Regions from separate parts of the Streptomyces sp. NPDC002734 genome, predicted to be linked through region 2. Evidence: riboswitches for the same ligand, from Rfam matches in the RefSeq annotation. Region 2 holds a riboswitch; the other holds the start of a gene.
The links. Region 2 has a riboswitch for cobalamin ahead of ABT026_RS22790 (ferredoxin-like domain-containing protein). Riboswitches for the same ligand answer to the same signal wherever they lie in the genome.
Positions count from the first base shown of each region.

Region 1: linked by a shared signal. The riboswitch ahead of ABT026_RS09930 (energy-coupling factor ABC transporter permease) and the one ahead of ABT026_RS22790 (ferredoxin-like domain-containing protein) in region 2 are both predicted to bind cobalamin.

Region 1 is NZ_JBEOVU010000008.1:121,980-136,334, reverse strand. It holds gene ABT026_RS09975 (aspartate kinase) at 55-1,332, shown strand; gene ABT026_RS09970 (SigE family RNA polymerase sigma factor) at 1,657-2,355, shown strand; gene ABT026_RS09965 (hypothetical protein) at 2,541-3,596, shown strand; gene ABT026_RS09960 (SURF1 family protein) at 3,618-4,496, opposite strand; gene ABT026_RS09955 (S9 family peptidase) at 4,804-6,660, shown strand; gene ABT026_RS09950 (ATP-binding protein) at 6,901-7,299, shown strand; gene ABT026_RS09945 (energy-coupling factor ABC transporter ATP-binding protein) at 7,357-8,187, opposite strand; gene cbiQ (cobalt ECF transporter T component CbiQ) at 8,346-9,098, opposite strand; gene ABT026_RS09935 (energy-coupling factor ABC transporter substrate-binding protein) at 9,104-9,553, opposite strand; gene ABT026_RS09930 (energy-coupling factor ABC transporter permease) at 9,550-10,266, opposite strand; cobalamin riboswitch at 10,297-10,482, opposite strand; gene ABT026_RS09925 (GNAT family N-acetyltransferase) at 10,587-11,135, opposite strand; gene ABT026_RS09920 (potassium channel family protein) at 11,322-12,029, opposite strand; gene ABT026_RS09915 (TrkH family potassium uptake protein) at 12,022-13,467, opposite strand; gene ABT026_RS09910 (hypothetical protein) at 13,781-14,355, opposite strand, start outside.
Region 2 is NZ_JBEOVU010000027.1:35,125-49,479, reverse strand. It holds gene ABT026_RS22845 (nitrate/nitrite transporter) at 1-1,146, opposite strand, end outside; gene ABT026_RS22840 (hypothetical protein) at 1,333-1,716, opposite strand; gene ABT026_RS22835 (QcrA and Rieske domain-containing protein) at 1,713-2,390, opposite strand; gene ABT026_RS22830 (4Fe-4S dicluster domain-containing protein) at 2,387-2,986, opposite strand; gene ABT026_RS22825 (molybdopterin oxidoreductase family protein) at 2,995-5,295, opposite strand; gene ABT026_RS22820 (MFS transporter) at 5,292-6,371, opposite strand; gene ABT026_RS22815 (YcxB family protein) at 6,537-7,061, shown strand; gene ABT026_RS22810 (GNAT family N-acetyltransferase) at 7,107-7,742, shown strand; gene ABT026_RS22805 (alpha/beta fold hydrolase) at 7,807-8,574, shown strand; gene ABT026_RS22800 (putative peptidoglycan binding domain-containing protein) at 8,886-9,050, opposite strand; partial or broken gene ABT026_RS22795 (DUF1028 domain-containing protein) at 9,198-9,730, opposite strand; cobalamin riboswitch at 9,786-9,989, shown strand; gene ABT026_RS22790 (ferredoxin-like domain-containing protein) at 10,045-10,941, shown strand; gene ABT026_RS22785 (precorrin-8X methylmutase) at 10,938-11,630, shown strand; gene ABT026_RS22780 (precorrin-2 C(20)-methyltransferase) at 11,627-13,186, shown strand; gene cobM (precorrin-4 C(11)-methyltransferase) at 13,183-13,950, shown strand; gene cbiE (precorrin-6y C5,15-methyltransferase (decarboxylating) subunit CbiE) at 13,922-14,355, opposite strand, start outside.

The DNA.
Region 1 (14,355 bases), on a different contig from region 2:
GACCGCCGCACACCTGTGCGCGCGGCTGGAGACGGAAGCGAGCGAGGAGCGCACGTGGGCCTTGTCGTGCAGAAGTACGGAGGTTCCTCCGTAGCCGATGCCGAGGGCATCAAGCGCGTCGCCAAGCGGATCGTGGAGACCAAGAAGAGCGGCAACCAGGTGGTTGTCGTGGTCTCCGCGATGGGCGACACGACGGACGAGCTGATCGATCTCGCCGAGCAGGTGTCGCCGATCCCTGCCGGTCGCGAACTCGACATGCTGCTGACCTCCGGTGAGCGGATCTCCATGGCGCTGCTGGCCATGGCGATCAAGAGCCTGGGCCAGGAGGCGCAGAGCTTCACCGGCAGCCAGGCAGGTGTCATCACCGACTCGGTCCACAACAAGGCGCGCATCATCGATGTCACGCCGGGCCGCATCCAGGCCTCCGTGGACGAGGGCAACGTCGCGATCGTCGCCGGTTTCCAGGGCGTCAGCCTGGACACCAAGGACATCACCACCCTCGGCCGCGGCGGATCCGACACCACCGCCGTCGCCCTCGCCGCCGCGCTGGAAGCGGACGTCTGCGAGATCTACACCGACGTCGACGGCGTGTTCACCGCCGACCCGCGCGTGGTGAAGAAGGCCCGGAAGATCGACCGGATCTCCTTCGGCGACATGCTGGAGCTGGCCTCGTCCGGGTCCAAGGTGCTGCTCCACCGCTGTGTGGAGTACGCCCGCCGTTACAACATCCCGATCCACGTGCGGTCGTCCTTCAGCGGGCTGCCCGGCACCTGGGTCAGCAACGAGCCCATTGAGCAAGGGGAGCAGCAGGTGGAGCAGGCGCTCATCTCCGGTGTCGCCCATGACACCTCCGAGGCCAAGGTCACGGTCGTCGGCGTGCCCGACAAGCCGGGCGAGGCCGCGGCGATCTTCCGCGCGATCTCCGACGCGGAGATCAACATCGACATGATCGTGCAGAACGTCTCGGCGGCCTCCACGGGCCTGACGGACATCTCCTTCACGCTGCCGAAGTCCGACGGCCCCAAGGCCATCGAGGCGCTGGAGAAGGCCCGCACCGCCATCGCGTTCGACTCCCTGCGCTACGACGACCAGATCGCGAAGATCTCCCTCGTCGGCGCCGGCATGAAGACCAACCCGGGCGTCACCGCCGACTTCTTCGACGCGCTCAGCCGGGCCGGCGTCAACATCGAGCTGATCTCCACCTCGGAGATCCGCATCTCGGTGGTCACCCGCGCCGACGTGGTCGAGGAGGCCGTGCGCGCCGTGCACACCGCCTTCGGTCTCGACTCGGACAGCGACGAGGCCGTCGTCTACGGCGGCACCGGCCGCTGACGCGGCGCCTCCGCCGGAACCGGGGCCCTTCTTTCCTCGTCCTTGGATGAGGAAAGGGGGGCCTCGTCCGCATTCTTCGGGCGATGAAACCCCTGGCCGGCAGCCATGAGCTTTATATGATCGGGGCGGACGTGTGTGCGGTCCGGCCGGCGCCTCTTGCCTCGGCCGCTGTCCCGTCCGAAGATTTCCCTTTCGCTGTCAGGGCGGTCGGGGGGACGTTCCGGGGGACGGTCGACGTATTGGGGAAGAGCGGGGCATGAAAGATTTCGGGACGGGTTCGACGAGGGCGTACAACCCTCAGGGGGGTCGGGACGTCCAACGGGCGTGGCAGAGGTTCTCGAGTTCCCCGTGGCGGCACGCAGCGCCGGCCTGCGCCCTCGCCGGTCCCCCAGACCCGGCGGTACGCCGGGCGGCATGCCGGTGATCGCGCCCATGCCGTCGGCGCGCCGCGCACGTGTACCCGCTCCCCGGCAGGGTGACGGCCTCATGCCGTCCCAGGCCACCGGCTCCACCGAGGCGGTGGCCCAGGCCGGAACCACGGTCGACCACCTCACCGCGACCTACCGGGAGCACTACCGGTCGCTGCTGCGCCTCGCGGCGCTGCTGCTCGACGACACCGCGTCCTGCGAGGACGTGGTGCAGGAGGCGTTCATCCGGGTCCACTCGGCCCGCCGCCGGGTCCGCGACCCGGAGAAGACGCTCGCCTACCTGCGCCAGACCGTCGTCAACCTGTCCCGCTCGGCACTGCGCCGCCGCATCCTCGGCCTGAAGCTGCTGTCGAAGCCGATGCCCGACATGGCGAGCGCCGAGGAGGGCGCCTACGACCAGCTGGAGCGCGACTCGCTGATCAAGGCCATGAAGGGGTTGCAGCGCCGCCAGCGCGAGGTGCTGGTGCTGCGCTACTTCTCCGACATGACCGAGGCACAGGTCGCCGAGACGCTGGGCATATCCGTGGGCTCGGTGAAGGCCTACGGCTCACGCGGCATCGCCGCCCTGCGCGTCGCGATGGGAGCGACGGCATGAGCGGTCCCGACGACGACGACCTGGCGCGGCGCACCGCTTTCGGCCGTTCCCGGCCGTCACGGGTACGCCGCACCCGCCACTCCTGGCATCCTTGGCTCCCGTCGGACCGCGGTCCGACGGCACAGAGCCCGAGCGCCTCCAGCCCGCAACCCAGCCCGCACGAACCGCACGGTGGGAACGAACCTGTGAACGAACGCCCCGACGAACAGAGCCTCGGGTCCGGGCTCGGTCCGGACGAGGCGGAGCTGCGACGGCTGCTCCACCAGGCCGTCGACGTGCTCGAGCCCAGCGACGACACCCTGGACTACCTCCGGCACGCGGTGCCCGCCCGGCGGGCCCGCAAGCGCCAGGCCCTGGTGGGCATGGCGGCGGCCGCCCTCTTCGCCGGCACGGCCGTCCCCGCGGCGGTGCACGTCTCCACGGCGGGCTCCGCCGAGGACGTGCGCGCCGGCAGCGCGTCGGGCGGCACCGAGGTCCAGGGCGGCCAGGGCGACGACCTGCACACCGGGGTCACCGCCGGCACCGCGCTCCCCGGCCTGCCGGGCGTCACCGACGACGTCGGGTCCCGGGGCGGCGACAGCAAGGGCGGCAAGGACGCGGGCGCCGACGCGAGCGCCCCGGCGTCCGCCCCCACCTGCACGGCGGCCCAGCTGTCGGCCCCCGTGGGGGAGCTCGGCCCGGTCGGCGCCGACGGCAGCGTCTCGGGCGTCTTCCGCGTGTACAACTCCTCGATCGCGGGCTGCTCGGTGAGCGACCCGGGCACCGTCTCGGTCAGCGCCCTGGGCGCGGCCGACCCGGCCCGGATCGCCGTCGTCCGGCAGGCCGGCGACCAGCAGGAGTACGAGCAGCTGCTGCTCGCCCCCGGCAACTCCTACGTCATACGCGTCTCCTGGGTCGCCTCCGGCTCCTGCCCGACCGACGACCCGGTGGAGTCCCCGACGACGTCCGGCGGGACGGACGGCGGTGGCGGCGGCGACGCGGCGGGCGGCCAGGACGGCGGCACCAGCGCGCCTCCCACCGTGGGCGGCAGCACCGACGGCCGGGTCGGCTCGACGGGCAACGAGGGCACCGAGGACGGCGTGTCGACGCAGCTGGGCAAGAGCCAGGCGAACGCGGACGGCAGCGTCGTGGTCAGCTACCGCCCGCAGGGCGCGGACGCCGCGGGCACGGCGGCCTCGGTGACGGTCCCGGGCGCGTGCGCGGGCACCGTGTACCGGACGGGGATCCTCGCGGGCAGCTGAGGCCCTGGGCCCGGGCAGCGATCAGGAAGCGGCGGGAGCGGACTCCCGCCGCTCCTGCGTTTCCGGGTCCTGCCCGGTGGTGGCGGGGGCTCCGGCGTCGGCGTTCGCGGCGTTCGCGGTGTCGTCCGCGTCCTCGGGGAGGATGCCCAGCTCGGCGTCCCGGACGAACTCCGCCTCGCGCCGCAGCAGCCGGTACCACATGAAGACCACGAAGCCGGCGAAGACGAACCACTCGCCGGTGTAGCCCAGGTTCTGGAAGGCCTTCAGGTCCAGCCCGCTGCCGGGCGCGGCCGCGGGCGGCACCGCCTTCATGCCCGCGTCGCCCTTGTTGAGCACGACCCAGGCGTCGTACACGTCGTACGGCACCAGGTTCACCAGCGAGGCGGCGCTGATCGCGCCGGTCTGCCCCGCGGGCAGGCCGCCGGCCGCGGGCACGCCGTTCTGGCCGGGCACCTCGGACACCTGCAGCGCGCCCGTCACCGTGACCTCGCCCGCGGGCGGGGCGGGCACGTCGGCCGCGTCGGGCGTACCGGGCAGCCAGCCGCGCACCACGGGCAGCGCCCTGCCGTCGCCGGTGCGGAGCATGGTCAGCACGTACGAGCCGCGCCGCTCGTCCACCTCGCGGTCCGGCACCAGCAGCTGCTCGCCGTACCGGCCGGTGACGGTGGCCTGGTCGCCGACCGTCTGCTTGTCGACGGGGAGCAGCTCGGCCAGCGGCCGCGCGGTGCTCGGGTCGGCCTTGCGGTCCTCGGCGGCCTGGGCCGTCGCGTCGCGGTGGCCGTCCACCCGGGTCTCGAACCGGTCCAGCTGCCATGTCCCCATGAACACGCAGAACGGCACGGCGAGCAGCACGAAGACGTTGATCCCCCACCAGCGGGGCGTCAGAAGGAACCGGTACACCCCACCCACGGTACCGGGGCCCCGCCCGGTCCCCGGGGCCGGGCTGCCCGCCCGCCCGGCCGTCGGGAGCCGCCGCCGCGAGGCCGCCGCAACCGGTGCGCCTAGCGCCGCCCGGGCGCTGCCCCGGATGCGCTCCGGCAGCGGCCGGAGCGCTACCCCGGACACCGCTCCGGCAGCGGTCGGAGTGCTGCCCCGGACACCGCTCCGGCAGCGGTCGGAGTGCTGCCCCGATGCCGCTCCGGCCGCTGCCCGAACCGCTGTCCGCACCACTCCGCGCCCGGGCCCGCCGAGCAGGCACTATGGGGCCATGACTGACACCACCGGCCACCCCGAGGCCCCGGAGACGCCCACGACCATGCCCGACTGGGAGAAGAGGTTCAGGGCCCCGCGCGTGTCCCTGCCCGACTGGGCGGAGGACGCCCCCGACCGCTCCCTGTTCGTCTCCAACGCGACGGGCACCTACGAGCTCTACGCCTGGGACCGCGCCACCGGCGCCCAGCGCCAGGTCACCGACCGCCCCAACGGCACCACGGACGGCACGCTGACCCCCGACGGCGCCTGGATCTGGTGGTTCGACGACACCGACGGCGACGAGTTCGGCGTCTGGCGCCGCCAGCCGTTCCACGGCGGCCCCGACGAGGAGGCCGTCCCCGGCCTGGAGCCCTCCTACCCGGCCGGTCTCGCCCTGGGCAGGGACGGCCGCACCGCCGTGGTCGGCCGCTCCGCCGACGACGAGGGCACCACCATCCACCTGGCCCGCGACGGCGAGGACCCGGTCGAGATCTACCGGCACGCGGAGTCCGCCGGTGTCGGCGACCTGTCCCACGACGGCTCGCTGATCGCCGTCGAGCACACCGAGCACGGCGACGCCATGCACTCCGCGCTGCGCGTGCTGCGCCCCGACGGCAGCACCGTCGCCGAGCTCGACGACACCAAGGCCGGCACCGTCGAGCTGGGCCTGGAGGTCCTCGGCTTCGCCCCGGTCGACGGCGACGCCCGGCTGCTCGTCGGCCACCAGCGCCGGGGCCGGTGGGAGCCCATGGTCTGGGACGTCGCCACCGGCGAGGAGACCGACCTGGCCCTGGAACTGCCCGGCGACGTGAGCGCGGAGTGGTACCCGGACGGCTCCGCGCTGCTGATCGCGCACAGCTTCGAGGCCCGCAGCGAGCTGTTCCGCTACGACCTGACGAGCCGCGCCCTGGAGGAGATCGACACGCCGCCCGGCACGGTCTCCGGCGCCACCGCCCGCCCCGACGGCAGCGTGGAGTACCTGTGGTCCTCCGCCGCCCGGCCTCCGGTGGTGCGCTCCACCTCCGGCCGCGTGGTGCTCGACCCGCCCGGCATGAAGGCCCCCGAGTCGGTGCCGGTGGAGGACGTCTGGGTGGAGGGCCCCGGCGGCCGCATCCACGCCCTGGTGCAGAAGCCGGCCGGCACGACGGGCCCGCTGCCCACCGTCTTCGAGATCCACGGCGGCCCCACCTGGCACGACAGCGACGCCTTCGCGGCAGGCCCCGCGGCCTGGGTCGACCACGGGTACGCGGTGGTCCGGGTCAACTACCGCGGCTCCACCGGCTACGGCCGGGAGTGGACGGACGCCCTCAAGCACCGGGTGGGCCTGATCGAGCTGGAGGACATCGCCGCGGTCCGCGAGTGGGCCGTCTCCTCGGGCCTCGCCGACCCCGCCCGCCTGGTCCTGACCGGCGGCTCCTGGGGCGGTTACCTCACCCTGCTCGGCCTGGGCACCCAGCCGGAGGCGTGGGCGGTCGGCATCGCCGCCGTCCCGGTCGCCGACTACGTGACGGCGTACCACGACGAGATGGAGGCGCTGAAGGCCATGGACCGCACCCTCCTGGGCGGCACCCCGGAGGAGGTCCCGGAGCGCTTCGAGGCGTCGTCCCCGATCACCTACGTCGACCGGGTCCGGGTGCCCGTCTACATCTCGGCCGGGGTGAACGACCCGCGCTGCCCGATCCGGCAGGTCGAGAACTACGTCAAGCGCCTGGAGGGCCGCGGTGCGGTCCACGAGGTCTACCGCTACGACGCGGGGCACGGCTCCTTGGTGGTCGACGAGCGCATCAAGCAGGTCCGGCTCGAACTGGACTTCGCGGCGCGGCACCTGCCGGGCGCGGACGCCGGGGCGGACGCGACGCCGACGGCGGGCTGACACCGCCCGGTCCGCGCCCGCCCGTTCGACCGCCCGTCCGTGAACTGTCCGTAGTGGCCGATGACGCCTCGGTATACGTAAAGTCACGATTCGTTCACTCTCCGATGCGTCAACGCCTCGCGTGCGGGATACGGATAGGCCGTGCTCACAGATTCGACCAGCTCCCACCAGAACCCCCGGCGGCGCGTGTCCGAGCGGCACGCGCCGGCGGCCGGGGGTCCCGGGTGTGCCGAACCCCTCGTGTTCGCCTCCCAGTTCAGGTCCTCGCCCCGCGGGGCCCGGCAGGCCCGGCACTGCGCCGTGCGCCGGCTCGCCGAGTGGGGGTTCCCACCGACCTCCGACCTGTCCTGCGCGGTCGCCCTGCTGGTCGGTGAGCTGGCCGCCAACGCGGTGCGCCACGGGCGGGTGCCGGGGCGGGACTTCGCGCTCCGGCTCGCCGTCGACGAACTCGGCGGCCTCGCCCGCGTCGAGGTGATCGACGCGTCCGAGACCCCGCCGCCCTCCGTCGCCGCGCAGGCCGCGCCGGAGGACGAGTCGGGGCGAGGGCTCCTCCTGGTCGACGCGCTGGCCGTCCGCTGGGGCTCGCAGCCGCGGCAGCCGATCGGCAAGATCGTCTGGGCGGAGCTCAAGACCGGCTGAGCCGATCCGGTGCGGGCGGCGGGGTCTTGAGGCTCCCCTCGAAGACGGAGGGCTGGGTCAGGCCCGGTCTCCCTCCGCCGTCCAGCGGGCCAGCTCCTCCGCGGTGCGCGGGACGAAGCCCGCGCCCGCCCCGCCGCCGCGTCCGCGCAGTGCCGCCCCGACCGCGACTCCCCACGGCATCCGCAGGCCCGCCTCCCGCAGCGCCTCCGCCCGCGCCAGCAACTCCCCGGCGGGCCCCACCCGCACGCCCGCCGGGGTCAGCAGCGCGACGTCGTCCGCCCACCGCAGCGCCAGGTCCACGTCGTGGGTGGCCATCATCACCGTGGTCCCCCCGCGCCGCAGCGACTCCAGCGTGGCGAGGAGCCGCTCCTGCCCGTCGGGGTCCAGCCCCGCCGTCGGCTCGTCGAGCACGAGGACCCGCGGCCGCATGGCCACCGCCCCCGCGACGGCCGCCCGTTTCCGCTGCCCGTAGGACAGCAGGTGCGTGGGGCGGTCGCCCAGCCCGGTGATGTCCAGCGCCGCGAGCGCCTCGTCGACCCGCGCCCGGACCTCCGCCTCCGGCAGCCCCAGGTTCAGCGGCCCGAACGACACGTCCTGCGCGACCGACGCCGCGAACAGTTGGTCGTCCGGGTCCTGCACGACGAGCTGCACGGTGGACCGCAGCCGGGTCAGCCCGGCGCGGTCGTACGACACCGGCCCGCCCTCCAGTTCCACCCGGCCGGAGCGCGGCCGCAGCCCTCCGCTCAGCAGCCGCATCAGCGTCGTCTTCCCGCTGCCGTTGCGCCCGAGGAGGGCCAGGGCGCGGCCCTCGCGGACCTCGAAGCCGAGGCCGTCGAGCACGCGGGGGCCGTCCTCGTACCCGAAGGACACGTCCCGCAGGGCGACCAGCGGCGGCGCCGCGCTCGCGTCCGGCGCCCCGCCTCCGACCGGCGCCCTGCCTCCGGCCGCCGTTGCTCCGACCGCCGGGCTGCCCGCCGCCGTGTCTCCGGTCGCCGGGCCTGTCTGCTCCCCGCTCGCGCCGCCCTCGGGGGTTCCGCTCGTCCGGTTCACGACAGACGTCCTTCCAGCACGGCGTCGAGCACGACGATCGCGGTCAGCAGCGCGACACTCGCGCCGACGAAGCCCCCGGACACCCGGGTGGGCGGGACCAGGACCCGCAGCGTCCCGTCGTACCCCCGTCCGGCGAGGCCGGTGTGCAGCCGGCCCGCCCGGTCGAAGGCCCGCACGAACGCGGTGGCCCCCAGCCCGCCCAGCGAACGCCAGGCCGCGGCCTTGGTCCGCTGCCCGAGCCGAGCCGCCTGCGCCTGCCGGACCTGCCGCACCGAGTCGAGCAGCAGGAACGCCATCCGGTACGTCACCACCGCCACGTCCACCACCGCCGCCGGCACCCCCGCCCGCACCAGGCGGGGCAGGAGGTCCGACATCGGCGTGGTGAACGCGAACACCAGCACGCCCAGCGAGGCCGCCGAACTCCGCAACAGGAGCTCACCGGCCCGCAGCGCCCCGTCGGGCGCCGGGCCCAGCACCGCGCCGTCCGGCCCGCCGACCCGCACCAACAGCGTCGCCGCGCCGGTGACGCAGAACCCGAGCGGCGCGCGGTAGGCCCGCCACAGCCGCCCGGCCGGCACCCGCGCGAATCCCAGCAGCACCACCAGGGCGGTCACCAGCACCAGCAGGGCGCCCGGCCACGGCGGCAGCGCGACGGCGAGCAGCGTGAGCCCGAACCCGAGCACCGCCTTGTCCACAGGATGACGGCGGCGCCAGCAACTGCTGTGCGCCGCCGCGTCGATCGACAGCACAGGCGTCAAACCCGCCTGGCTGCGGCGTCGTTCCGGCCGTCGTGGGTGGCGGCACCCGCACCGGTGTTGGCGTCCGCGTCCACGGGGGCGGCGATGGCGTCCGCGTCCACAGGGGCGGCCGGAGCGGCCACCTCACCGGCGGCAGCCGTGCCCGCCCGGGCCTCGCCCTGCCGACGCCCGCGCCACAGGCCCAGGCAGTAGGAGACGACTCCCGCCCCCACCGCCGCCTGAAGCGCGAACAGCCCCGACTCGATCTCGCCGGACGGAGGTTCGTACACCGGCGAGAACCAGGGGCGGTAGTCCGGGTCGATCTCCTGGATCGCCACCTCCGCCTCGGCGTCGGCCCCGGTGAACGGCTCGGGCTTGTGGTCGCCCATGCCGAGGACCACCGGCAGCACCGCCATGGCGGCCACGGTCAGCACCAGCAGCAGGTTGATCCGCAGGTTCCGGCTCATCGCGACACCGCCCCGGTGCTCGCGCCCGCGCCGGTCCGGGCCTTGCCCGGCCCGGCGGTCCGCAGGCCCAGCCGGGCCAGCTCACCCGCGCTCGACTGCGCCAGCAGCCGCACCACCAGCACGGTGAGCAGCCCCTCGCTCACCGCCAGCGGGATCTGCGTGACCGCGAAGATGGACCCGAACTTGCCCAGCGCGCCCGCGAATCCGCCCACCGGGTCGGGGAAGGCCAGCGCGAGCTGCACGCTGGTCACGCAGTAGGTGCTGAGGTCGGCGACGAACGCCGCGCAGAACACCGCCACCGCGAGCCGCGCCCCGCACCGCAGGGCCAGCCGGTACACGCCGTACCCGGCCCAGGGGCCGACCACGGCCATCGAGAAGACGTTGGCGCCGAGTGTGGTGAGCCCGCCGTGGGCGAGCAACAGCGCCTGGAACAACAACGTGACGGTGCCGAGCACCGCCATCACAGGGGGCCGGAACAGCACCGCCCCCAGCCCGCTCCCCGTAGGGTGCGAGCAACTACCGGTCACCGACGGCAACTTGAGCGCCGACAGGACGAACATGAACGCGCCCGAAGCTCCCAGGAGCAGCGTGCTCTCGGGATGTTCCCTCACCTCACGGGTGAGTTGACGAACTCCGTGGACGACAAACGGCGCAGACGCGGCAACCCAGGCGATCGCGTGCGCCGGAGGAAGAAACCCCTCGGCTATGTGCATGGCTCAGCAGACCCTCTCCAGCACCTCGTGGATGGACGACGCGCCTTGGCCGGTCTCCTGGCTGACGGGTACCACACGCCCGTGCTCCGCCTTCCCGGGTCCGTGAGGACCCAGTGGCTGCCCGTGAGGGCCGGAGCCGGACTTCCCGATCACAGTGGCGAGGGCCGCACCGGCATCACACCGGATTTCCCGTTCACCAAGACCTTGTGACAGTAATCCGGCATCCCGCCCACTGACAAGCGAGCCCGATCCGGCCACCGGCGTCCGCGACCGCCCGACACGCCCCGCACCGCGGGCGCCGCAAGGGCCGAGGGGCGGGCTCAGTCCTTCCCGCGGTCGAGCCCCCAGGTCTGCAGGACGTAGGGCCGTCCCTTCTCCTCACCCTCGATCAGGGGCACGTCCAGCAGACGGAATCCGGCCCTGGTGGCGACGCCGACGCTCGCCGCGTTCTCCGCCTCCAGCTCGAGGATCACCTGCTCCGCCCCCAGCTCCTCGAAGGCGTACGCGGCCATCACCCGCACCGCCCGGGCCGCCAGCCCCTGCCCGCGGTGCGCCGGGCCCACCGCGTAGCCGATCTCCACGCCCTCCGGAGCCCGGCGCAGCATCACCTCGCCGAGCGGGGCCCCGCCGTCCAGCGTGATGGCGAGCAGGATGGTCGTCCCCTCGGCCCGCAGCTCGCGGGTGCGCACCAGCCGGGCGCGCGAGGCCGACTCGTCGAAGGGGGAGACGATGGGCGTCCAGTAGGCGATGTCCGGGTGGTCGAACAACGCCGGCATCGCCGCCAGGTCGTCCTCCGTCCAGTCCCGCAGGACCAGACCCTCCCCGGTCAGTTCCATCCGCTCGGGAAAGGGCGACGCGTCATGACTCATGCGGGGTGACCTCCTGGCCTGGCCGGAAAACACGGGTGGCACCGGCGCCGGGTGCGCGAGTGCCGCGGACGGTGCGCGGTGCATGGTGCACATCCTCTGTGGTGCATTCCATCCTCCCGCCGACCGGATGTCAGTCCGATTTTCGCCGGGCGACCCCGTGACGCCCCTCCGCCCTCTCACGGCCGCTCACCGGAGCTCGCTGAAGCGCTCCGTCTCCCGGCTGTCACCGGCGACGATGATCGTGTCGTCGGGCCCCACGACCGTCGCCGGCGTCGCGTAGGTGAAGTCCTCGCCGGGGCGCTTGACGGCGACGACGGTCAGCCCGAAGCGGGAGCGGATGTCGCTCGCGCCCAGGGGGATGCCGACGATTCCGGCCGGCGGATTCGTCTTGACCATGGCGAAGCCCTCCTCCCACTCGATGTAGTCGAGCATGCGGCCGAGCACCAGGTGGGCGACCCGCTGCCCCATGTCGTGCTCGGGCAGGACGACGTGGTGGACGCCGAGCTGGGAGAGGATCCGGCCGTGCTCCTCGCTGGTCGCCTTGGCCCAGACGTGCTTGATGCCGAAGGAGACCAGCAGCGAGGCCGTGAGGATGCTGGCCTCCAGGTTGGAGCCGATGGCGACGACGGCCCGGTCGAAGTCCTGAACGCCCAGCTGCCGCAGCGCGTCCTCCTTGGTGGAGTCCGCCCGGACGGCGTGGGTGAGGACCCCGGACAGCGCCTGCACGACGTCCTGACCGGCGTCGATGCCCAGCACCTCGGTGTCCGCCTCGACCAGCGCCTTGGCGACGGCACGGCCGAACCGGCCGAGACCGACGACCACCACGGCGTCCCGGTGGCCGGCCCGCTGCCTGCGCTGCCTGCGTTGCCTGCTGGGGATGAACTTCCTAGCCAATGACGGGACGCTCCTCGGGAAGGTCGTACAGGCGGACGCGATGGCGCAGGGCGAGCGCGGACGCGACGGTGATCGGCCCGAGCCGCCCGACGAACATCAGCACCACCAGCAGCAGTTGGAGGCCGACGGGCAGACGCGTGGTGATGCCGGTGGACATCCCCGTGGTGGAGAAGGCCGAGACGACCTCGAACAGCGACCGGTCGAGGCCGTGCTCGGCGAAGACCATGAAGGCCATGGTGGAGACGACGACCGCGGCGACCGACAGCAGCGCCACGGTCAGCGCCTGGCGCAGCAGCGACGCGGACAGGCGGCGGTCGAAGACGTTCACCAAGCTCTCCCCGCGGATCTCCGCGTACAGCACGAAGAACAGCACCGCGAAGGTGGTGACCTTGATGCCGCCGGCCGTGCCCGCGCTGGACCCGCCGACGAACATCAGCACGTCCATGCCGAGCCAGCTCACCGGGCGCAGCGCGGCCAGGTCCACGCTGTTGAACCCCGCGGTGCGGGGGATGACGCCCTGGAAGAACCCGGCCAGCAGCTTCCCGGGAACGTCCAGCGGCCCCAGCGTCGCCGGGTTGGACCACTCCGCCGCGGTGACGAAGGCGCAGCCGCCGACCAGGAAGGCGCCGGTGCCGCAGAGCGCGATCTTGGTGTGGGCCGACCAGGCGCGGGGGCGGTGGAACCGGCGTCGCAGCTCGAACAGCACGGGGAAGCCGAGCCCGCCGGTGATGATCGCCAGCGCGACGGGCACGCAGATCCACGGGTCGGTGACGAAGGACATCAGGCTGTCGGAGTAGAGCGCGAAGCCGGCGTTGTTGAACGCGGAGACGCCGTGGAACACCCCCAGCCACACCGCCCGCGGCCACGGCTCGTCGTAGCCGGTGGCGAACCGCAGCGTCAGTACCAGCGCGGTCGCCGCCTCGACGACCAGGGAGGCCTTCACCACGCCGGTGACCACCGCGCGGATGTCCCCGAGCCCCAGCGTCTTGGTCTCCGTCGCCGCGGTCATCCGCGCCCGCAGCCCCATCCGGTGCGAGACCAGCAGGACCAGTACGGACGCCGACGTCATGATCCCGAAGCCGCCGACCTGCACGAGCCCGAGGATCACCACGTGCCCGAAGCCGCTCCAGTACGAGGCGGTGTCCACCACGACCAGGCCGGTCACGCACACCGTGGACGTCGCGGTGAACAGTGCCTCCAGCAGCCCGGCGCCGCCCGGTCCCGCCTTGGCGGCAGGCAGCATCAGCAGCCCCGTGCCGGCCGCGACGGCGGCGGCGAAGCCGGCGACCACCACCTGCGCGGGGTGCCGCAGCCGCGGCCGCAGCCCGCGCCGCGGACCGGGCCCCCGCCGGGGCCGCCACCGTGACCCCGCCGGGCCTCCCGGTGCGTCCTGCCCGCCCGGCCCGGCCGTCGGGACGGGCGCCGCGACTCTTCTCACCCGCCGACGGTAGGCACACCTCCCCGTCCCCCTCGCGCCGGATCCTGCCGTCTGCCGCGCCGGTTCCCCCGACCGGGGGTTCCCGGCCGTCCTGGCAGGGTTCCGCCCGGTCCCGGCAGGGTCACGTCACCGAGCGGCAGGGCGGGCCCGCTCGCGGTCCTCGCGGTCCTCGCGGTCCTCGCGGTCCTCGCGGGCGGAGCGGGGACGGATGTCAGCGGCCCGCCTGCTGCTCACTCGGACGTCACGCCCGCACTCCCGACCGCACGGGGGGCTGCCCCCACCACACCGGCGGCCCGGCCCCGGGGCGAGGCCGTCAGCAGACCTCGCCGACCTGGTCGGCGAACTCGTCGACGCTCATCGCCCGGCCCGCGGCCCAGACCTGCCCGGGGCGAAGGGACGCCAGGTCGTCGGCGGTGAAGGCGCCGTCACCGTAGTACTCCCCGTCGTACGAGTAGAAGGAGAGCGAGTACGTCCGCCCGGGCAGGAGCTCCCGCGCGCCGCCTCCCTCTACGAGCCAGGAGTCCGGCGGGGAGAGCACGGAGATGACGGCCCGCCCGCGATGCGTCATCCCCCGCGGCACCTCCCAACCGCCGTCCTCCACGGACGCGCGGTCCTCGCCAGCACCTTCCGTCCCGGCGCCGTCCTCACCGGCGCTTTCCGTCCCGGCCCTGCCCTCGCCAGCACCTTCCGTCCCGGCGCCGTCCTCACCGGCGCTTTCCGTCCCGGCCCTGCCCTCGCCGGCACCCTCCGTTCCGGCGTCGTCCGTCCCGGCACCGGTCGACCCGGTCGGCCAACTCTCCAGCCGCATGGCCGTAATGGGCTCGCTCCCGTCGTCGCACGGCTGCAGCACGGCCACCGGCCGCCCGTCCTCCCCGTTCGTCACCGCGA
Region 2 (14,355 bases):
CATCCGCCCGTACGCGTACACGCACCCGGCCAGCGCCAGGTCCGACAGCAGCATGAAGCCGATCGAGTAGGAGCCCTTGGAGCTGTAGATGGCGCCCATCAGCAGCGGGGGGACGAAGCCGCCGAGCCCGCCCATCGCGCCCACCACACCGGTCACCGAGCCGACCTGCTGCTGCGGCGTCACCTGGGAGACCAGCGCGAACACGCTGCCGCTGGTGGTGCCGAGCCCCGCCGCCATCACCAGCAGGCAGATCGTCCCCATGGGGTAGAGGTGCGGGTCGAAGGCCTGGACGACGGCGAACAACGCCACCACGGCCAGCGCACAGGCCGTCACGATCGCCGGGTGGATCCGGTCGGACAGCCAGCCGCCGAGCGGCCGGAAGATCACCGTCACCAGCGCGAAGCCCGCCGCCTTGGTGCCGGCGTCCGTCGGGCTCAGCTCGTACCAGGTCTTCAGGTAGGACGGCAGGTAGACGCCGAACGCCACCACGCCGCCGAACCCGATCGCGTAGAGCGCGGAGAGCTCCCAGGTGACCCGCAGCCGGGCGGCCCGCCCCAGCCGGGAGGCCAGTGAGGCCGTCGGCACGGTCCGGTCCGGCCGGTCGCTGATGAGGAAGAACGCGGCCACCGCGTACACGGCGAGCGCGACCGCCACCACCAGGAACGGCAGCGTCTCCCCGTGCTTGGCGATCCGCGGGGTGAAGTAGCCGGACAGGGCGACACCGCCCATGCCCATGCCGAAGATGCCCAGCGCCAGCCCTCGGCGCGACGGCGGGAACCACGAGTTGACCAGCGGAATGCCGATGGCGAAGGTGGTGCCGCCCAGACCCAGCAGGAAGCCCACCACGATCATCAGGCCGAAGGAGTCGCGCGCCGGGATCACCAGCAGCACCGGCACGATGGTCAGGGCCGAGACCAGCGAGAACATCAGCTTGGCCCCGTACCGGTCGGTCAGCGCGCCCACGGGGATCCGGCCCAGCGAGCCGACCAGCACCGGCACCGCCACCAGGAACGACTGCTGGAACGAACTCAGCGACAGCCGCTGCCCGAAGTCGCCCGCCAGCGGCGAGATCAGGTTCCACGCCCAGAAGGTGAGCGCGAACCCGACCGTCGCCGTGAGCAGATTCCGGTACGCCGCCCCGGGCACCCGGTCGGCGTCCGCCGTCGTCGCCGCGTCCGCCGCGGACCCCTGTGGTCGATTCACGGTTCCACGCTAGGAAGCGGCCAGGGCGCCCGCCCGGCGGACTACTCCGGACGGCGGCCCCTCATTCGGGCCCCGCCACCCCCACGACCCCCGCCCGAACCGGACGCGCCGCTCGCGCCCGGAGGCCGTTCACCGGTCCTTCGGGTCGAGCCACCACAGCCCCAGCACCACCAGGAACGACAGCACCAGGAAGGCCGCACCCCACCAGGCGGTCCCGACCTGCCCCGACATCCAGGTGTTGACCACCACCGTCAGCCCCCACAACTGGCCCGCCAGCACCGAGAAGGCGAGCACCAGGCGCGCCGACAGCTTCGAGGCCCGCTCCGGCTCCTGCTCGCTGCCGGCGCCCGGGCCGGGGCCCGTGTGACGGATCCGCCCGTCGCCGTAGCCGCTGGTGGGCCGGATCTGCGGATAGCGCTCGTCCAGCGGACGGTTGAGCCGCCGGTCCGCGGCCGGCCGGTACCCCGCGCTGCCGAAGCCGATCGAACGGCGCCTGGAGGCGTCCTCGCTCATCCGTCCTCACCCTCTCCCGGACAGCCCAGCTGCCGCCGCAGCTCAGGCTGGTGGAACTGCCGGCACAGCGCGTCGGTCACGTTCTCGCCCGACCGGGCCGTGGCGAACGCCCACACGCTGCCGTCCTGCTCCTCGGTCAGGTACACCCGCGGCAGCGGCCGCGGCGGCGGGCCCGCCGTCACCTCGCCGGTCCGCGCGTCGAACACTCCCTCGTGGCACGGGCAGTACAGCTCGCCCTCGTCGCCCCGGTCCGCCCGCCACATCACCCCGCAGGCCAGATGGGTGCACACCGACGAATAGCCGACCAGCGTCCCGTCGCCCAGCCGGACGGCCACCGCCCGGTCGTCCTCCTCCGGGTACCGGAACGCCACCGACTGCCCCGGCTCGATCCGGTCCGCGATCCGCACCCGCGGCGGCTGCTCCCCGCCGCTGTCCCCGTGCCGGTGCAGCACGCCCGCCGCCACCGCGACCCCGCCCACCGCCAGGCCGCCGGAGACGGTCGCCACCAGCCGCAGGCAGTCCCGCCGGGTGGTCAGCGAGTGCGCGGCGATCCGCTCCCGCATCGCCTCCTGCGCCGCGTCGTGGCCCTGCTCCCCGCCCGGCCGCCCACCGCCGTCCCCGTCGTCCGGCCCCGCGCCCCGATCAGGCCCGGGACCCTGCTCGGTCACGCTCATCGCACGTCCACCCCGTTCACCTCGACGACCGGCAGGCCGCCCGGGACCGGCCACCGGGCCCGCTCGGCGGGCACCACCATGGCCACCCCCGTGCGCACCGTGCTCTGCCCGAACGTGAACTCGTCCACCACCTGCACGCCCGGCCGCTCCTCGCGCAGTTCCTCCACCGTCCCGTAGAACAGCGCGCCCGTCGGGCAGACGGTGGCGCACATCGGGGCCAGGCCGAACGCCGTGCGGTCGTAACAGAGGTTGCACTTGAGCTGCAGCTTCGCCGTCAGGTCGATCTTGGGGACGCCGAACGGGCAGGCGTTGACGCAGTTCGCGCAGCCGATGCAGCGCGTGGTGTCCGCCTCCTGCACGACCCCGTCGGCCGTCACCAGGATCGCGTCGGCCGGACACACCTCGGCGCACGGCGCCACCGGGTCCTCGCAGTGCATGCAGACCGTCGGCAGCGCCGCCGTCGACAGGCCCTCCTGCGGATAGTCCAGGTGGATCAGGGACTTGCCACGGTGCGAGTCGCACTCGCGGCAGGCCGAGACGCAGGCCTGACAGCCGATGCAGCGGCCCGGATCGATGAAGATGGTGCGGCCCATCATGACTGGCGTCAGCTCCTCTCCGCGGTACCGCGGCCCTGCGACGCGGACGGCGGCAACGGGTCGGACAGGGAGACCTGGACCTCCTCGTAGGAGGCCCGGCCGGGCGGAACCGGCGGCAGCGGCACCTCGTCGAGCCGCTCCGCGAGCTCCAGCCGGGCGGCGGCCACCTTGTACTCCGGGATCCGTGAACGCGGGTCCAGCGCGTCCACCGTGAGCACGTTGGCGGACGCCGGCGAGGGCCAGTGGTAGGGCACGAACACGGTGTCCGGCCGGATCGCCTCGGTCACCAGCGCCGGGAACACCGCGCTGCCGCGCCGGGTCACCACCCGCACCGGGTCGCCGTTGCGGAAACCCTGCGCGGGGTGCACCTCGACCCAGGGCCGCGGCGTCTGCTCCACCAGACCGCCGAGCCGGCGCGTCTGCGTGCCCGACAGGAAGTGCGCCACCGTCCGGCCGGTGGTCAGGGTCAGCGGGTACTCGGCGGTGTAGACGTCCGCCGGCGGGTGCCACTCCACGGTCTGCAGGTGCATCCTGCCGTCCGGGTGGTAGGTGCGCAGGTCCTCGAAGAGCCGCGGCGTCCCCGGATGGTCGGTCGACGGGCACGGCCAGCAGATGCCGCCGGTCTCCTCCAGCCGCTCGTACGTGATGCCCGAGTAGTCGACCAGCGCCCCGGCCGTCGCCACCCGCAGCTCCTCGAAGACGTCCCGCGACCCCGAGAAGGCGAACTTGTCCCCGACGCCCAGCCGCCGCGCCAGCTCGCACAGCACCCAGGTGTCGGTGCGCACACCCGGCGGCGGCTCCTGCGCCTTGTTGTGCTTCACCACCCGGGCCTCGGCGTTCGCCGTCACCCCCTCGTCCTCCGCCCACACCGTCACCGGCAGCACCACGTGCGCGTTGGCGGCCGTCTCGGAGAGGAAGAAGTCGAGCTGGACGTGGAACTCCAGCCGGTCGTAACCGTCCTGCACGGTCGCGTGGTTGGGCAGCGAGACCAGCGGGTTGTTGCACACGCCCAGCAGCCCGCGGATCTCGCCGCGCTGCATCTGCCAGACCATCTCCATCATCGACGTGCCCACACCCGGCAGATCGGCCTCGTCGATGCCCCAGATCTCGCAGATCTGCCGGCGGTGCTCCGGATTCTTCAGGTCCCGGCCGCCGGGCAGCATGTCCGACTTCTGGCCGTGCTCCCGGCCGCCCTGCCCGTTGCCCTGGCCCGTCAGCGTGCCGTAACCCGCGCCCGGGCGGCCCACGTTGCCGGTCGCCACGATCAGGTTGACCACGCTCAGGCAGTTCTCCACGCCCTGCGTCTGGTGCTCGATGCCCCGGGCGTGACAGGCCATCGCGTTGCCCGCGCCCGCGAACATGCGGGCCACCTCGTACACCTGGGACTCGGGGATCCCACAGACCTCCGCGGCCCGCGAGGGCGGATAGTTCCGCACGCAGCGCACAACCTCGTCCCAGCCGGTGGCGTGCGCGGCGACGAACTCCTCGTCCACCAGCCCCTCTTCGACGATCACGTGCAGCACGGCGTTGAAGAACACCGAGTCGGTGCCCGGGCGCAGCGCGACGTGGATGTCCGCCGTCCGCGCGATGGCCGTCTCCCGCGGGTCCACGATGATCAGCTTCGCGCCGCGGTCGCGCCCGCCCCACACGTACTGGGTGAGCACCGGGAAGCACTCGGCGATGTTGCCGCCCGCCACCAGCAGGCAGTCGGTCACCAGCATGTCGGCGAAGGGGTTGCCGGCCCGGTCGATGCCGAACACCGCCTTGTTGGCGGCGGCCGCCGACACCATGCACAGCCGGCCGTTGTAGTCCACGTGCCGCGTCGTCAGCGCCACCCGGGCGAACTTGCCGACCAGATAGGTCTTCTCGGTGAACAGGCTGGCCCCGCCCAGCATCCCGAAGGCGTCGGCGCCGTAGGTCTCCTGGACGCGCCGGATCTCACCGGCGGTGAAGTCCAGCGCCTCCTCCCAGCTCGCCTCCCGGAACGGCTCGTCGCGCGAGCTCCGGATCAGCGGAGCGGTCAGCCGCTCCGGGTGGTTGATCTGCTGGTAGGCGTTGACGCCCTTGGGGCACAGCCGCATCCGGTTGATGTCGTGGTTGCGGGGCTCCATGCCGAAGACCCGGCCCGCCTCGTTCACCCGCAGGTACATGCCGCACTGCACGCCGCAGAAGCAGCAGTGGGTGGGGACAAGCGTCTCGCCCCGCTGGTCCGCGTGCCACCGGTCGGCGGGAATGCCGCCCGCGTCACGGAAGGACTGCGCCCCCGGAGGCGCCGACGTGGGGTCGAGCGGAACGGTCGGCCGGTTCACTGGTAGCCCTTCTTCACGTTCTCGAGATAGGCGGACCCGCGCAGCACCCGCTTGCAGCGCGGGCAGTACTCGGTCCACTCGTCGAACTCGAGCCGCAGGTCGCGCATGGTGCCGCGGAGGTTCTCCACGTAGGCGGCGGTGTCCACGGTGGTACCGCAGCGGCGGCAGGCGAACACCTTCTCGTCCTGCCGGTCGGTGTACTTGAACAGCTGCATGCCCACGGCCGCCGGGCGCTGGACGATGTGGAAGAACTTGCCGAACGGCAGGTAGATCAGGGTGAACACCACCGCGATCATGTGGAGCACCATCAGGAACTCGTAGCCCTGACCGTGCAGGAAGATCGCCGAGAAGGTCAGCAGCAGCCCCGTCACCGAGATCACCACCAGGGCGATCAGCGGCAGCAGGTCGTAGGCGAACCGCTGACCCGTCATCGCCCCGCGGTCACGCATCCGCCGCCACAGGAAGTACGCGGCGCCCGGGATCACCAGCACCGCCGCGATGTCCAGGCCGTGGAAGAGCAGCCAGCCGAAGACGCTCAGCGAGTCGAACGTCATCAGCTTCACCCCCCACATCCGCCACTCGTACGCCGGACCGGAGCCGGTGGGGGAGGTGAAGGTGAACCAGCCCCAGGTCAGCGGGAAAGTGATCACGGCGGCCAGCACACAGCCCCAGAAGATCAGCTGGTGAGCGGCCCAGCGGCCGTGCGAGCGGGCGCCCAGGAACTTCTGGAAGCCGAGGTAGGTGGCGATCATCCGGGGCACCGCGGTGGGTGCCCGGCGGAAGTTCTCCACGGAGAAGAAGGCACGCCAGCCCTTCTGGAAGAGGCGGCGGGCGGCCGGCGAGGAGACCCACACGGTGTACCGGTACGTCAGCCCGAAGACGAGGAAGACGGAGGCGGCCGCGTAGGGCAGCAACGCGGAGTCGAAGTCCCGCAGCAGTCTGCTGCCGAACACGATGGCCAGGATCAGCAGGACGGCCGCCACGGTGCCCGCGAGGGTCGCCCGGCCGGCCACCGAGAGCCGGTCGAGGCGACGTGCGGGCCCTGGCGCGACGGGCGGGGGATTGGACTCGCTCACACGGGCACACTAGGAGAGGGTGGGCCGCAAGTGCCCCTTTTGTACCCTCGGGCGGGCATGTCTCACTCCACCGGTCCCCCCGGCGGCATCCCCGCCGTCGGTTCCCCGGGGCGGCACCCCCGCCCCGGGCCACCCCCGCACGACAGAACAGGCAGCCGAACGCACGTGACCACCGACAACCGGCAGAAGAACACCCGGACGGACCGGATCGACCTCCGGAGCACCCCGACCGCCCGCGACTTCCGCGAAGCGCACCGCGCCCACGCGCGCTCCACCCGGGCCGGCCGTCTCCGGCTCGCCCTCACCCTCGCGCTGACCGTCGCGGTCATGGCGGTGGGCGTCCGCGGCGGCTCGGTCACCGTGCTGTCCCTGGTGATGGGCGTCGCCTACCTCTTCTTCGCCCTGGTCTTCCTGCCCAGGGCGCAGGCCGGCCGGGCCGCCGCCCGGGCCGCGGAGAACGGCGGGCAGCGGGTCCGCGTCGACGCCGACGGCGTACGCGTCACCGAGGGCGGCGAGCAGCGGCGGTACGCCTGGACGGAGATCGCCCGCCACCTGGAGACGGAGCGCCTGTTCCTGCTGATCGGAGCCGACCGGGCCCAGTCCTGCCTCGCCGTCCTGCCGAAGGAGGGCTCCGGCGACCGGCTGCGCACCCTGCTGGAGAACCGGCCCGCCGCGGACCGGCCGATCTGACCGAAACGGCCGCGCGAGCCCGCGACGCCGTGTGAGGCTTCGGTCATGCGTGCGACGTACCCCGCCCCTCGTTCCCCCGCCCCGGCCCACGGCCTCCACCTGCGTCCCTGGCGTCCGGCGGACGCCGCCGCCCTGGTCGAGGCCCACCGGGACGAGGCCATGCGCCGGTGGCTGACCGATCCAATCGACGACGTGGCCGCGGCCCGCGGGTGGATCGACGCGCAGGAGGAGGCGGCCGGGCGCGGCGAGCGGTTCTCCTTCGTGGTCGTGGAGGAGGGCGCCGACAGGGACGAGCGGGCCGTCCTGGGGGAGGGGCAGGGCCTGGGCGAGCGAGCCGGAGACCCCGCGGCGGCCGCGGACCTGAAGGCGGTCGGCGACCTCGTGGGCCAGGTGGTGCTGCGTCTCCCGCACCCCGGTGCCCCTGTCGGCGAGGTCGGCTACTGGACCGCCGCGTGGGCCCGCGGCCGTCGGGTGGCCCCGCGCGCCCTCGAGGCGCTCACCGGCTGGGCGTTCGCCTCCTTCGACGGGCTGACCGCCCTGGAGCTCACCCACCAGGAGTCCAACCACGCCTCCTGCCGGGTCGCCGCACGCTGCGGCTACGCCCTCGGCCGCGTCCTGCCGCCCTGGCCACCGCAGTTCCCCGACCCCGGCCACGTCCACGTCCGTCACCGCGACGGCTGACCCGCCCCGGCCGCCACGCGACAGTCCGAGACACCCCTGCCCCCGACCGGAACGGAGCACCGGCATGCCCTTCCTCAAGACCTCCGACGACCTCGAGATCCACTACCAGCTCTGGGAGGCGGAGTCCGACCTGCCGCCGATCGTCCTGCACCACGGCTTCATCGCCGACTCCGACATCGAGTGGGTCGCCCCCGGCGTCGTACGGCTCCTCAACGAGGCGGGTCGCCGGGTCCTGGCCCTCGACGCCCGCGGCCACGGACGCAGCGCCAAGCCCCACGACCCGGCACGCTACGGCGAGGCCCGCATGTCCGAGGACCTGCGCGAACTGATGGACCATCTCGGGGAGAGCGCCTACGACCTCGTCGGCTACTCCATGGGCGCCGTGGTCAGCCTGCTGACGGCCGCACAGGACCGCCGGGTCCGCCGCCTGGTGATCGGCGGCGTGGGAGCCGCCGTGGTCGAACTCGGGGGAGTGGACAGCCGGGTGATCGGCGGCGACGTCCTGGTGGACGCCCTGACCGTCGACGACCCGGCGACCGTGAAGGACCCGGCCGCGGCCGCGTTCCGCGCCTTCGTCGACGCCGTCGGCGGCGACCGGCTCGCCCTGGCCGCGCACGCCCGGGCGATCCACCAGCGACCGATACCCCTGGCCGAGGTCACCGCTCCCACCCTGCTCCTGGCCGGCGGCGAGGACCCGCTCGCCGCCCGGCCCGAGGTGCTCGCCGACGCCCTCCCCGAAGCCACCCTGCGGATGCTGCGCGGCGACCACCTCGGCGCTGTCCGCGACCCGGCCTTCGTGGCCGAACTGTCCGCGTTCCTCGACGCCCGCTGACCTCCGCGGCCGCGCGGCACGCGAGGGGCCCTCGGCCCGGGACGGCCCGCGCGGCCCCACCGGGCTACCGGTCCGATGCCGCGCCGGCGAGCGGCCGGTTCGTGCCGCCCTGCCGGGCTACCGGTTCGTGCCGCGACGCCGGGCGGCCAGGCCGTACCTCGCCGCCGGGCCGAGCGGCGTGTGCCGGCGGAGGAGCAGGGGCCGGGGCAGGGGCCCGGCACCCGCCGGTGCGGGCGTGGCCCGGTCGGGACACGTCGCCCGAGGGGGCGTTCGCAACCGCGTCGCCCGAGGCCCACCGCCGCACCCGGCGGTTACGCCCCCGCGTCCTCCCCGGCCGCCCGCAGCTGCTCCAGGACCAGCGGATCGATCGCCCCGTCGACCAGCCGCTCCTCGAGGTTGGCGATCCCCGCCCACTCCGACAGCGCCACCTCCAGCTCCACCCCGCGGTGCCCCAGCGCGTCCAGCCGCCCGGCCACCTCCTCGGCCAGCTCACCGTCGAGCGGCAGCAACGTGCCCGGGTCCGGCCGGCCGAAGTAGAGGTCGTGCAGCTCCAGCAGCCGGCCCAGTTCCGCCGACGGATCGGCGTGGTCGTCGACCCGCAGGTCCACCAGCACGTCGCTGCCGCCGCCGTAGCCGCCGCCCGGCGACACCACCAGCAGGGCGGCGCTCTGCCGCCCCCGGCTGTCCCCGCCGGCACGGTCGCCCGCCAGCAGCGCGGCGTGCAGGCGCCTCGCCAGCGGAAGCTCCTCGTCCGCCGCCAGCCAGGCCTCCTCCATGGCCCGCACCACCTCTGGGCCGGCAGGATGTTGCCCTGGATCGCGTAGTTCGGCCCGGACGCGCCGCCCGCCCACGTCATGCAGGCCCGCCCGGTCCAGGACGCCGAGCCGCCCTCCCGGTCGACGACCCCGACCTGCCGGTCGTCGCGCCGCTCGTCGGCGGCGATCAGCGCCTCCAGCGTGTCCCCGGCGGAGCGGCCCTCGGCCAGCAGGCCCAAGCCGTCCGGGCGGTAGGCGAGGTTGGCCAGCGCCTGCGTGGCGACCGCGCCCGCCCCGGCCCGCGCCCCCGGAACGGCCGCCCCCACGGCGAGGAACTTCGACGCGACGGCGACCCCGAAACAGGTCCCGTCCGCACTGCGCGCAGCGATCGAGAAAGTCATGGCCGGACCTTAACCCCCCGCTTCGAGGCCCCCACCCACGCCGTCCGTCCGGCACGGTAGGCTCGTCGCGCCAGTCGAACTCCACGAGGTGGGGTCAGGGAACCCGGTGAGATTCCGGGACTGACGCGCAGCGGTGAGGGTGACGGTCGGGCACGTGCGGGCGCAACAGGCGCCGCGCAGCCACTGGAGCGACGCTCCGGGAAGGCGCCCGAACCGGAGGAACCCGAGTCCGAAGACCTGCTGGCGCTGGCGGTGACGGGCCGCCAGGTCGACCGAGGACCCCGCGAACGGGCCCCTGACCTCGAAGGACTCGTATGTCCCCGATGGATTCCGCCTTCCTGTCCGCCCGGCGTGCCCGGCGTGCCCGGCGCGACCGCTGCCCGGGCGTGCTGCGCCCCTGGCAGGCCGAGGACGGTCTCCTGGTCCGGCTGCGCCTCATCGGCGGCCGCCTGCCCACGGAGTCCCTCACCGCCCTCACCGCCGTCGCCGAACGCCACGGAGACGGCCGCGTCCACGTCACGGGCCGCGCCAACCTCCAGATACGGGCCCTGCCCAGCAACCAGGGCCGCCTCGGCAGCGCCGTCCTCGACGCCGTCGAAGCCACCGGCCTGCTGCCCTCGCGCACCCACGAACTCGTCAGGAACGTCATGGTCTCCCCCCGCACCGGTGTCAAAGGCGGGCGCGCCGACCTCGGCCCGGTGGCGGCCGAACTCGACCGGCTGCTGTGCGCCGAGCCCTGCCTGGCCGGTCTGCCCGCACGCTTCCTGTTCGTCCTCGACGACGGCCGGGGCGACCTGATCACCCGCACCTGCGACCTCGGCCTGGTGGCCCTGGACGACGGCACCGCGCAGCTGCGCGTCGGCGACGGCTGGGGCGCCCGCGTCCCGCTGTCCGAGGCCGCGCCGGCCCTGACCGGGCTCGCCCGGCGCTTCATGGACGCCCGGGGCATCGGCCCCACCGCCCCCTGGCACGTCGTCGAACTGCCCGAACCCCTCGGCGAGTCGGCCGCCCCGGACCCAGGACTGCCGAGCCCCGAACCACCCCTGCCACCAGGCCCGCTGCCCGAGGGAGGACGGCACGTGCCCGTACCCGAATCCGGGCTCGGCTCCGAGGACGTCGCCCGGCTCGTCGAGGAGGCCCACGCGGCGGGCGCCACCGAACTCACCGTCACCCCCTGGCGCGGCGTGATCGTCCCGGGAGCCGCCGCATGAGCGCCACCACCGCATCCGGGCGCCCCGTCGAGCCCCGCAGGCCCGGCCGGCACTACGACTACCTCGCCGACGGCCCGGCCATCTACGTCGACTCCTTCGCCACCATCCGCCGCGAGGCCCGCCTGGACCACGTCCCCGCCGAGGCGGAACGTCTCGCCGTGCGGATGATCCACGGCGCCGGCCAGGTCGACCTCGCCGACGACCTGGTGATCCACCCCGAACTGGTGCCCGCCGCGCGCACCGCCCTGCGCTCGGGCGCGCCCATCCTCTGCGACGTCACCATGGTCGCCACCGGAGTCACCCGCGGCAGACTCCCACGCGACAACGATGTCGTCTGCCTGCTCGGCGACGAGCGGGTGCCCGCTCTCGCCCGCCGCTGGGGCACCACCCGCACCGCCGCCGCCGTCTCCCTCTGGGAACCGCTGATGGAGGGCGCCGTGGTCGCCGTCGGCAACGCGCCCACCGCCCTGTTCCACCTGCTGGAGATGCTCGTCGACGGGGCGCCCCGCCCCGCGGCGATCGTGGGCTGCCCGGTCGGCTTCATCGGCGCCGCCGAGTCCAAGCAGGCCCTCACCGAACTCGCCGGAACCCACGGCATCGACATCCCGTACGTCACCGTCCACGGCCGCCGCGGCGGCTCCGCCATGACGTCGTCGGCCCTCAACGCACTCGCCAAGGAGGAGGAGTGACCGGACGTTTCCACGGAGTCGGCGTCGGCCCCGGCGACCCCGAACTGATCACTCTCAAGGCGGCCCGGCTGATCGCCTCCGCCGACGTGGTCGCCTATCACGCGGGCCGCGGCAAGGAGTCCAACGCCCGCCGCATCGCGGCCTCGCTCATCCCGGACACCGCGGTCGAGGAGCGGCTGACCTATCCGGTCACCACCGGCGCCACCGATCACCCCGGGGGTTACACGGGCGCCCTGGCCGACTTCTACGAGGAGTCCGCCACCCGGCTCGCCGCCCACCTCGAGGCCGGACGCGACGTCGTGCTGCTCTCCGAGGGCGACCCGCTGTTCTACGGGTCGTACATGTACATGCACGACCGGCTCGCCGAGCGGTTCGAGACGCAGATCGTGCCCGGCGTCCCGGCGTTCGCCGCCGCCGCGGCCGCCGCCGCGGCCCCGCTCTCCCGGCAGACCGACGTGCTCACCGTGCTCCCGGGCACCCTGCCCGAACCGGAGCTCGCCCGCAGGCTCGCCGACACCGACGCCGCCGTCGTGATGAAGCTGGGACGCACCTTCCCGGCCGTGCGCCGCGCGCTGGAGGCGGCGGGGCGGCTCGACCACGCGGTCTACGTCGAACGCGCCTCGATGGAGGGCGAACGGCGCCTGCCCGTGGCCGAGGTGGACCCGTCCACCGTGCCGTACTTCTCGCTGATCCTCGTCACCGGCGACAGCCGCAACGGGGCCCGCTCACGCACCCCCGGGGAACAGGCCGCGTCCCTCACGGGATCCGCACCGGACGGTGTCGTCTCCGCGACGCCGGCCTCGCCGGCCTCGGCAACCTCGGCGGCCGAGTTGCTGGTCGTCGGCCTGGGCCCCGGCCCCGATGCCTGGCTGACCCCCGAGGCGTCCGCCGCGCTCGCCGAGGTCGACCACGTCGTCGGCTACGGCCCCTACGTCGACCGGGTCCCCCAGCGTGCCGGCCTGACCAGACACGCCTCCGGTAACACCGTGGAGCTCGAACGCGCACGCCTGGCCTTGGAGTTGGCCGCACGGGGCGAGCGCGTCGCGGTGGTCTCCGGCGGGGACGCCGGGGTCTTCGGCATGGCCACCGCCGTCTTCGAGGCCGCCGAGGACCCGGACCTGCGGCACGTGCCGGTGCGGGTGCTGCCCGGTGTCAGCGCCGTCCAGGCCGTCGCCGCACGGGCCGGCGCGCCCGTGGGCGGCGACTTCGCGGTCGTCAGCCTCTCCGACCGGCTCAAGCCGTGGGACGTCGTCGAACGCCGCCTGCACGCCGTCGCCGAGGCCGACCTGGCGCTGGCCGTGTACAACCCCGCCTCCCGCTCCCGCACGGAACAGATCGCCACTGCGCGCCGCGTCCTGCTGGAGCACCGCGCGCCGGAGACCGTCGTCGTGGTCGGCCGGGGCGTCGGACGGCCCGGCGAGTCGCTCACCGTCACCACGCTCGGCGAACTCGACCCCGCGACCATCGACATGCGCTGCCTGCTGATCGTCGGCGCCTCCGGCACCCGCGTCTCGGCGTCGGGCCGGGTCTGGACACCGAGGTGGGTGAAGCCGTGACCGTCCACTTCGTCGGCGCCGGCCCCGGCGCCGCGGACCTGCTCACCGTCCGGGCGGTGCGCCTGCTCGCCGCGGCCGGAACGGTGCTCTACCCCGGCACCTACCTGGACCCGCTGGTCCTCGACCACTGCGCGCCCGGCGCCGAACTGGTCGACACCCAGCGGCTCGACCTGGACCGGATCACCGAGCACCTGGTCGACGCCCACCGGCAGGGCCAGGAGGTCGTCCGCCTGACCTCCGGCGATCCCTCGCTGTACTCGGCGCTCGCCGAGCAGACCCGCCGCCTGGACGCCCACGGCGTCCCCTGGGACGTCACCCCCGGCGTCCCCGCCTACGCCGCCGCCGCGGCCGTGGCGGGGCGGGAGCTGACCGTCCCGCTGCTCGCCCAGTCCGTGGTCCTCACCCGCACCCGGGCCCGGTCGACCGCGATGCCCGCGACCGAGTCGCTGGCCGCGTTCGCCGCCACCCGGGCCACCCTGGTGCTGCACCTGGCCATCACCCGGATCCGCGAACTGATGGAGGAGCTGACGCCCGAGTACGGCCCCGACTGTCCGGTGGTGGTGGTCCACCGGGCCAGCCAGCCGCAGGAGTCGGTGCTGCGCGGCACCGTCGCGGACATCGCCGACGCGGTGGAGACGGCCGGCCTGCGGCAGGCCGCCGTCATCCTGGTGGGCCGGGCGCTCGACCCGGCCCCCGGCGGCGAGTCGTTCCTCTACGACCCGGCCCGCCCTCGCCTCAGCCCACCGTCAGGCTCCACTGGGTGACCGTCCGCGCCGGCGTCCAGCCGGTGAACGAACCGATGGGCGCCGTCGTCTCCACCGCCAGGCGGGTCAACTCCCCGCCGTGGCGGCGGTAGGCGTCCGCGAGCAGCGTCTCCGTCTCCAGCGTCACCCCGTGCACCACCAGCCGGCCGCCCGGCCGCAGCGCCCCCAGACATGCCTCCAGGACGCCTGGCCGGGTGGCCCCGCCACCGATGAACACCGCGTCCGGCGCGGCCAGTCCGGCCAGCGCGTCCGGGGCCCGCCCGGTCACCACCCGCAGCCCCGGCACGCCCAGCCGGCCCGCGTTACGGGCGACGCGGGCGGCGCGTCCGGCGTCCGCCTCCACGGCGGTGGTGACACAGGTGGGGTGCGCCCGCATCCACTCGATGCCCACCGATCCGGCGCCCG